DNA from 4 places in the Scandinavium lactucae genome. Region 1 is predicted to be linked to each of the others. Evidence: predicted binding sites of a transcription regulator. Region 1 holds the regulator's gene; each other region holds the start of a gene.
What was found. Region 1 encodes CRP, which controls carbon source genes, mostly activating them, when cyclic AMP is high. Its sites were predicted from a motif close to ATGTGANNNNNNTCACAT; they were not measured.
Positions count from the first base shown of each region.

Region 1 (2,207 bases):
GAGCTGATTATGTCGCCGCTGGTAGAACGGCTGATGGAAGGCAAAAAGATAGGTTGATGTCACCCGATAAACAGTAGGCCCGGTCAGCACAGCGCCACCGGGCTGGGCGCTTATCCTTCGACCACTTCAAACGAATGGGTAATTTTCGCCGCTTTCTCCAGCATCAGCGCCACCGAGCAGTATTTCTCAGCGGACAAATCCACCGCACGCGACACCGCGGCTTCTTTTAGCTCTTTGCCGGTGACGATGAAGTGCAAATTAATGTGGGTAAACAGACGCGGAGCTTCTTCACGACGCTCAGAGGTCAACTTCACCTCACAATCGGTCACGTCATGACGCCCCTTTTGCAGAATCGATACCACGTCAATCGCGCTGCATCCGCCCGCTGCCATCAGCACCATTTCCATCGGGCTTGGCGCTTTGTCACCAGAGTTACCGTCCATCATGATTTGGTGGCCAGAAGCAGACTCCCCCAGGAAGGTTAAACCCTCAACCCATTTCACACGCGCTTGCATAATTGTTAACTCCAGAGTTGCAATTTTCCTGACAGATTACGCGCACATAACAATTCTCGCAACGGAAGGCGACGTGCGTCATGCTGAAGCGAGACACCAGGAGACACGCGGCAAAAGCTATGCTAAAACAGTCGGGATGCTACAGTAATACATTGAAGTACTGCATGTATGCAGAGGACATCACACTACAGGCTGCAGTAAAATCCGACAGCCGACTTCCCAGGCACAGGGAAGGATACGATTGCAAAGCCAGCGGCAGTGTTTTGTCTGCCACTGGAGACAGCTTATAACAGAGGATAACCGCGCATGGTGCTTGGCAAACCGCAAACAGACCCTACCCTTGAATGGTTCTTGTCTCATTGCCACATTCATAAGTACCCATCGAAGAGCACGCTGATTCACCAGGGTGAAAAAGCAGAAACGCTGTACTACATCGTGAAAGGCTCTGTTGCAGTACTCATCAAGGATGAAGAAGGTAAAGAGATGATCCTCTCTTACCTTAACCAGGGCGACTTTATCGGTGAGCTTGGCCTGTTCGAAGAAGGTCAGGAGCGTAGTGCCTGGGTTCGGGCGAAAACCGCTTGTGAAGTGGCCGAAATCTCCTACAAAAAATTCCGTCAGCTTATCCAGGTCAACCCGGATATTCTGATGCGCCTCTCCTCCCAGATGGCGCGTCGCCTGCAGGTCACCTCTGAAAAAGTGGGCAACCTGGCGTTCCTCGACGTAACCGGTCGTATCGCGCAGACGCTGCTGAACCTGGCGAAACAGCCTGATGCTATGACCCACCCGGACGGTATGCAAATTAAAATCACCCGTCAGGAAATCGGTCAGATCGTTGGCTGTTCACGTGAAACCGTGGGCCGTATTCTGAAAATGTTGGAAGATCAGAATCTGATCTCCGCCCACGGTAAAACTATCGTGGTCTACGGTACCCGCTAAGCCAGATTAACGGCGTATTGCCCTGGGGCAGTACGCCGTTTTTGTCTCTCCCCTCATGTGGCGCAGGCTGATTTATCACCCGGAAATTAACTACGCACTGCGACAAACGCTGGTGCTCTGTTTACCCGTGGCTATCGGTCTGGCTTTGGGGTATCTCAAGTACGGTCTGCTGTTTTCATTGGTTCCCGCCTGCTGCAACATTGCCGGGCTGGACACGCCCCACAAACGCTTCTTCAAACGGTTGATTATTGGCGGTTCGCTGTTTGCGGGCTGTAGCCTCGCGGTGCAGTTGTTACTGGCGCGTGACGTACCGCTGCCCATTATTCTGAGCGGGTTGGCGATGCTGCTCGGCGTTACCGCCGAAATCAGTTCTCTGCACGCGCGCCTGCTGCCCGCTTCGCTGATTGCCTCGATCTTCACCCTCAGCCTGGCAGGCAATATGCCAGTGTGGCAGCCGCTGCTGATTTACGCTCTCGGCACCCTGTGGTACGGCCTGTTTAACTGGTTCTGGTTCTGGATGTGGCGCGAACAGCCGCTGCGCGAATCCCTGAGCCTGCTCTATCGCCAGCTGGCGGATTATTGTGAAGCCAAATATAGCCTGCTGACCCAGCATACCGATCCGGAAAAAGCGCTGCCGCCACTGCTCACTCGACAGCAAAAAGCCGTCGACCTGATTACCCAGTGTTACCAGCAAATGCACATGCTGGCCGCCAACCAGAATCACGAATATAAGCGCCTGCTGCGCGCCTTCCA
Region 1 covers NZ_JAWXRD010000003.1:190,570-192,776, reverse strand. The annotation lists gene SIK69_RS05175 (phosphoribulokinase) at 1-57, shown strand, start outside; gene SIK69_RS05170 (OsmC family protein) at 111-515, opposite strand; gene crp (cAMP-activated global transcriptional regulator CRP) at 822-1,454, shown strand; gene SIK69_RS05160 (YccS/YhfK family putative transporter) at 1,510-2,207, shown strand, end outside.

Region 2 (2,207 bases), on a different contig from region 1:
TGGAATCGGACGCAGGTCACCCGCTTTCTTACGGCGAGACTCTTCAGACAGAATCGCGTCAACCACCGCCACCATATTCACGTCACCGTGCAGATGGGAACCTTCGTGGAAGGTTTTTGGATTGCCTTCGCGGCAGGTCGCGCGCAGGTGGGTGAAGTGAATGCGATCGCCAAAGGTTTCAATCATTTTCACCAGGTCGTTATCCGCGCGAACGCCGTAAGAGCCGGTACACATGGTGAAGCCGTTGTTAATGCTGTCGACGGTTTCTTTCAGCCACTGCATATCTTCAATGGTCGACACGATACGCGGCAGGCCGAGGATAGGACGCGGAGGATCGTCCGGGTGAACGGCCAGGCGCACGCCGACTTCTTCCGCCACCGGTACGATTGCACGCAGGAACACCGCCATGTTTTCACGTAGCGTCTCTTTGCTGATGTGATCATATTCAGCCAGACGCTGACGGAACTGGTCCAGGGTGTAACCCTCTTCCGCGCCCGGTAAACCGGCAATAATATTACGGGTCAGCTTTTCAATTTCTGCCGCGCTCATCGCCTTGAAATACGCCTGCGCCTGCTGCTGCTCTTCCGCGCTGTAATCCGCTTCAGCCCCCGGGCGCTTGAGGATATGCAGTTCAAATGCGGCGAAGGCAATCTGGTCGAAACGCAGAGCTTTGGAGCCGTCTGGCAGCTGGTACTCAAGGTCAGTACGCGTCCAGTCGAGGATCGGCATAAAGTTGTAGCAGACGGTATCAATCCCGCAGGCCGCCAGATTACGGATGCTCTGCTGGTAGTTAGTAATCCAGGTTTTGCAGTCGCCGGACTGGGTTTTAATCTCTTCGTGGACCGGGATACTTTCCACCACGGACCAGGTCAGCCCTTTTTCCGCGAGCAACGCCTGACGCGCTTTAATTTCATCCACCGGCCAGACCTGACCGTTCGGAATGTGGTGTAGCGCAGTGACTACGCCGGTTGCGCCAGCCTGGCGCACATCATCAAGAGAAACAGGATCTTTCGGTCCATACCAACGCCAGGTTTGTTCCATTGTCACACCCTCTTAAGTTGTTATACCAATAATGGAATGGCTAATGACGACTACCATACATGTTTCTGCAAAAGCGTCAAATTCCGCCCCGGCATTGATTGATCCAGCTCACATTCCCGGGATAAATACGGCACACCAATTCAATTTGCTGTCATATAACTTTACACTGCCAATTGTTAATTAATGGTTAAGCAGGTGTTTATATAATGAAGACGATCGCCACCGCCACGCTGCCCGACAACGTGCAATTCCCTCAGTATGACCGACAACAGCTTCGTTCGCGGATTGTCCATTTCGGCTTTGGCGCATTCCATCGGGCCCACCAGGCACTGCTGACGGATCGGGTACTGAATGCCAAAGGCGGTGACTGGGGTCTGTGCGAAATCAGCCTGTTTAGCGGCGATGTATTGATGAGCCAGCTGCGCGCCCAGAACCATCTGTATACGGTGCTGGAGAAAGGTGCGGACGGTAACCAGCCGATTATCATCGGGGCGGTGAATGAATGCCTGAATGCAAAACTCGATTCCCTGGCGGCGATCATTGAGAAATTCTGCGAGCCGCAGGTGGCGATTGTCTCTCTTACCATCACCGAGAAAGGCTACTGCATTGACCCGGCGACCGGTCGGCTGGATGTCACACAGCCGCGGATTGTTCACGATCTTGAGAACCCTTCTGAGCCGCATTCCGCGCCGGGAATACTGGTTGAAGCGTTACATCGTCGCCGCGAGCGCGGGCTCCCGCCTTTTACCGTTCTCTCCTGCGATAACATTCCTGACAACGGCCACGTAGTGAAAAATGCGGTATTGGGGATGGCCAATAAGCGTTCGCCCGAACTGGCACAATGGATAGCTGAACAGGTCAGTTTTCCGGGCACCATGGTCGACCGCATCGTTCCGGCGGCGACCGAAGAATCGTTGGCAGAAATTGCCGCAGCAACCGGAGTCGACGATCCGTGCGCCATCAGCTGCGAGCCGTTCATTCAGTGGGTGGTAGAAGACAACTTCGTGGCAGGTCGTCCGGAGTGGGAAATCGCGGGCGTACAAATGGTGAGTGACGTCCTGCCGTGGGAACAAATGAAGCTGCGGATGCTGAACGGCAGCCACTCATTCCTGGCCTATCTCGGTTATCTGGCCGGGTACGAACACATCAGCGATTGCATGCAGGAT
Region 2 covers NZ_JAWXRD010000030.1:128,907-131,113, forward strand. The annotation lists gene uxuA (mannonate dehydratase) at 1-1,041, opposite strand, end outside; gene SIK69_RS12675 (mannitol dehydrogenase family protein) at 1,248-2,207, shown strand, end outside.
Region 2: the regulator CRP is predicted to act here: its motif matches at 1,138-1,155, upstream of uxuA (mannonate dehydratase).

Region 3 (2,207 bases), on a different contig from region 1:
TTCCGCGAGTTTTTGCTCAAGCTCCGTGACCCGGCGCTGCAACTGAGCGAAAGATTCCTGTTCTGCCTGCTGCATTCCCCAGCCGCGCTCCGGGCGGTAAAGGGTGGCCCAGATCCATAAAAACGGCCAGATGACGTGGAGGGTAAACAAACTCACCCAACCCGCGACGTGAATCGCATCGGCATGAGGGTGATTACGCGATTTGGCGATAAGATAAGGAATATCATGCAAAATAATGATCCCGTAAAAAATCACCAAAAAAACGAAAATAAGCACACCCAACGCAAAATAATTAAGAAACATAGCCGCCTCGAAATTATGACATGCCCATCGGCACGCGCCCCATTGCGAAGCGCCTGAGTGATCACTGAAAAAATAATCGTTAGTCGGTCATATTGCTATAACACAGAATCACTAAACTCGCCGTCCGTTGCCCTGGAATTAACTCACCGCGATGACACAGCGAAATGCAGAACATGCGGGCGGTCACAGTTGCCCGCGCGCAGATGAAAATACTTTGTGATGTTAATCACATAACAACAACAAATCCCCGACAACAAAATGTGATTAACATCACATTAACAGCCCTTTGGAGGTGATTTTTCAGCCGACGCACTTTTTTCATCCCGTCATTTTGTGACAACGATCACGTCAATTACGCCTCATCACCCCATATTAGCGTGACTCAGATCACACAACCTGGGGCTCGCTGGACAGTTGAACGATTCAGTGCCAGATTTCGCATCATCAACAGGGTCCGGCTACCTCTGCCGCTACTTAACAACAAACCAAACCTCGGGCTTTTAGCCTGCGCGACAGCAAACATAAGAAGGGGTGTTTTTATGTCATCCGATATCAAGATCAAAGTGCAAAGCTTTGGTCGATTCCTCAGCAATATGGTGATGCCAAACATCGGCGCGTTTATCGCGTGGGGTATCATCACCGCGTTATTTATTCCAACAGGGTGGTTGCCAAACGAAACGCTGGCGAAGCTCGTCGGCCCAATGATTACTTACCTGCTGCCATTGCTGATCGGTTATACCGGTGGTCGTCTGGTTGGCGGTGACCGCGGCGGCGTGGTCGGTGCGATTACCACCATGGGCGTTATCGTCGGTGCGGATATGCCGATGTTCCTCGGCGCGATGATTGCCGGTCCACTGGGTGGCTGGGCGATTAAGCGTTTTGACGCCTGGGTAGACGGTAAGATCAAATCCGGTTTTGAAATGCTGGTGAACAACTTCTCTGCGGGCATCATCGGTATGATCCTCGCAGTACTGGCGTTCCTCGGCATTGGTCCTGCGGTTGAAGTGCTGTCCAAAGTGCTGGCTGCTGGCGTTAACTTCATGGTTGTGCATGACATGCTGCCGCTGGCGTCTATCTTTGTTGAACCGGCGAAAATCCTGTTCCTCAACAACGCCATCAACCACGGTATCTTCTCGCCGCTGGGTATTCAGCAGTCCCATGAGCTGGGCAAATCCATCTTCTTCCTGATTGAAGCTAACCCGGGTCCGGGTATGGGTGTTCTGCTGGCATACATGTTCTTTGGTCGCGGTAGCGCCAAACAGTCTGCGGGCGGGGCGGCTATCATCCACTTCCTCGGCGGTATTCACGAAATTTATTTCCCGTATGTGCTGATGAACCCACGTCTGATCCTGGCCGTTATTCTCGGCGGTATGACCGGCGTGTTCACCCTGACTATCCTCAACGGCGGCCTGGTGTCTCCGGCCTCTCCAGGCTCTATCCTGGCGATTCTGGCGATGACGCCGAAAGGCGCTTACTTCGCTAACATTGCGGCGATTGTGGCGGCAACAGTCGTCTCCTTCGTGGTCTCCGCTATCCTGCTGAAAACCAGCAAAGTGAAAGAAGAAGACGATATCGAAGCGGCAACCCGTCGTATGAACGACATGAAAGCCGAGTCCAAAGGTGCCGCCAATCCGCTGACCGCGGGTGACGTAACCAACGATCTGAGCCACGTGCGTAAAATCATCGTCGCCTGTGACGCCGGTATGGGTTCCAGCGCCATGGGTGCAGGCGTGCTGCGTAAGAAAGTGGCAGATGCGGGTCTGAGCCATATCTCTGTGACCAACAGCGCTATCAACAACCTGCCGCCGGATGTCGACCTGGTGATCACTCACCGCGACCTGACCGAGCGTGCGATGCGCCAGGTGCCGCAGGCCCAGCATATTTCGCTGACCAACTTCCTCGAT
Region 3 covers NZ_JAWXRD010000028.1:54,066-56,272, forward strand. The annotation lists gene SIK69_RS09720 (DUF3302 domain-containing protein) at 1-303, opposite strand, end outside; gene SIK69_RS09725 (PTS mannitol transporter subunit IICBA) at 843-2,207, shown strand, end outside.
Region 3: the regulator CRP is predicted to act here: its motif matches at 562-579, upstream of SIK69_RS09725 (PTS mannitol transporter subunit IICBA).

Region 4 (2,207 bases), on a different contig from region 1:
AACGTAAAAGATTAACCGTGGCGGCGTTCGAACTCTTTCATAAAATCGGTTAACGCCTGCACACCTGCCAGAGGCATGGCGTTATAGATGGACGCCCGCATACCACCCACTACTCGGTGGCCTTTCAGCGCATGCAGCCCTGCGGCAAAGGATTCTTCAAGGAACAGTTTATCCAGCGCACTGTCCGCCAACTGGAAAGGTACATTCATGCGTGAACGGTTGGCCGTCGCCACGTCATTACGATAAAAGTCACTGTTGTCGATGGTGCCATACAGCAGTTCGGCTTTCTGCTGGTTAATGCGGTCCATTGCCGCCACGCCGCCCTGCTCTTTCAGCCATTTGAACACCAGTCCAGACAAATACCAGGCAAAGGTCGGCGGGGTGTTGAACATCGAATCGTTATCGTTCAGGACGGTGTAATCCAGAATCGATGGGCACATTTTATGCGCTTTACCCAGCAGATCTTCACGGACGATAACCAGCGTCAGGCCAGCGGGACCGATGTTCTTCTGCGCCCCGGCGTAAATCACGCCAAAGCGGCTGATATCAATCGGGCTGGACAGAATCGAAGATGAGAAATCCGCCGCAACGACAACGTCTTTGCCAAAGTTTGGCATTTCATTGATAGCGATGCCGTCGATGGTTTCATTCGGGCAGTAATGCAGATACGCCGCATTGTCAGAGAGCTGCCAGTCGCGCATCGGTTTTACCGCGCGCTTGCCATCAACGATAGTTTTGGCGTCGATAACATTCGGAGAGCAGTATTTCACCGCTTCTTTTACGGCGCTTTCCGCCCAGTAGCCCGCATCGACGTAGTCAGCGGTGGTTTTATCACCGAGCAGATTGAGGGGAACACCGGCAAACTGACCGCGCCCGCCGCCGTGGCAGAACAGCACTTTGTAGTTGGAAGGGATATTCAGCAAATCACGGAAATCTTTTTCTGCTGTTTCAGCGACCTGGATGAACTCTTTTCCACGATGGCTGATTTCCATCACCGAGGTACCCAACCCCTGCCAGTCACACAGTTCCTGTTGAGCCAGTTGAAGAACATCTGCCGGAAGCATTGCCGGACCTGAACTAAAATTAAAGACCTGAGCCATTTCCCCTCACCACGCTGTGCACGTTATCTACCCGAAGGCATAAGTTATTCCTGTGGCTATCGGTTTTACCATTCAGTGACACACGCCGCAATGGCTAATACTCGCTGGCAGAAAAATGTGGCGAAGCTCACACAACACAATCTGCCAGCTTGACGATACAATGCCGACATTTTTGCTGTCAGGTGATCCGTTTCGCCCGACTGGCCTTTGCCCACTCCGGATTTGCACAACGCGGACAGTTTCGACGGTCGCCCGCATGCAGATGAAAAATCGCGCTGCATCGGGTACAGGAATAATCGTTTTCTTCCGGCACGGTGGTGAAACGCTCGACGCATTTACCGGGCAAAATCGGCAGCCCGGCTTTCACCTCATCGTCACCGAAAAAGTAGACGCTGATTTGGCCGTTGGTTTCGAGGATGGCGCGTTTAATCTGTCCGAGGTGTTCGATGCCATTCAGGCGAAGTTCCATAAAGAATTCAAACTCGGTCATGTTCTCGGCTTGCAGCTTCTCCCAGGCGAGCTCTCCGTCGGTCACAATAATGACTGGCTTACCCTCCAGCAGATCCTCTAGCTTTTCGCTGTGCGCCATCAGCCACATCACGAGGCGGTAAAGCCCCGCCAGCGAGATAAAGACCACCAGCACCGGCAGCATAGGCACATCATCATAGAACGCCACATCTCCGGCGGCGGAACCCAATGTCAGAATAATGAGCACTTCAAAGAGCGACATCTGCCGCACGCCGCGACGTCCGGTAATTTTTAAGAACAGAAACACCAGAATGAAGGTGTAAAGGCTACGCAGCGCCACTTCCCCGAGAAACTCAACGGGGACCTTGTCAAACGCCATGCGGTGCAAATCAAATGCTTTCATTTTTATATGCCTTAACAGAGAGTTATTGGTTCTAAGCGTAGCCGAGGCTTTTATTTTCGCCGCCTGGGCCGGGACGATAGCGCCTGACACACAAAACCCGTATCATTGCGCGCTTTCCGTACGACAAAAGTGACCGCCATGACCCAAACATTTATTCCCGGCAAAGACGCCGCTCTGGAAGATTCCATCGCCCGCTTCCAGCAAAAATTAACCGACCTCGGTTTCAACATTGAAGA
Region 4 covers NZ_JAWXRD010000040.1:890,734-892,940, forward strand. The annotation lists gene serC (3-phosphoserine/phosphohydroxythreonine transaminase) at 12-1,100, opposite strand; gene SIK69_RS22020 (DUF421 domain-containing protein) at 1,279-1,971, opposite strand; gene ycaO (30S ribosomal protein S12 methylthiotransferase accessory factor YcaO) at 2,110-2,207, shown strand, end outside.
Region 4: the regulator CRP is predicted to act here: its motif matches at 1,216-1,233, upstream of serC (3-phosphoserine/phosphohydroxythreonine transaminase).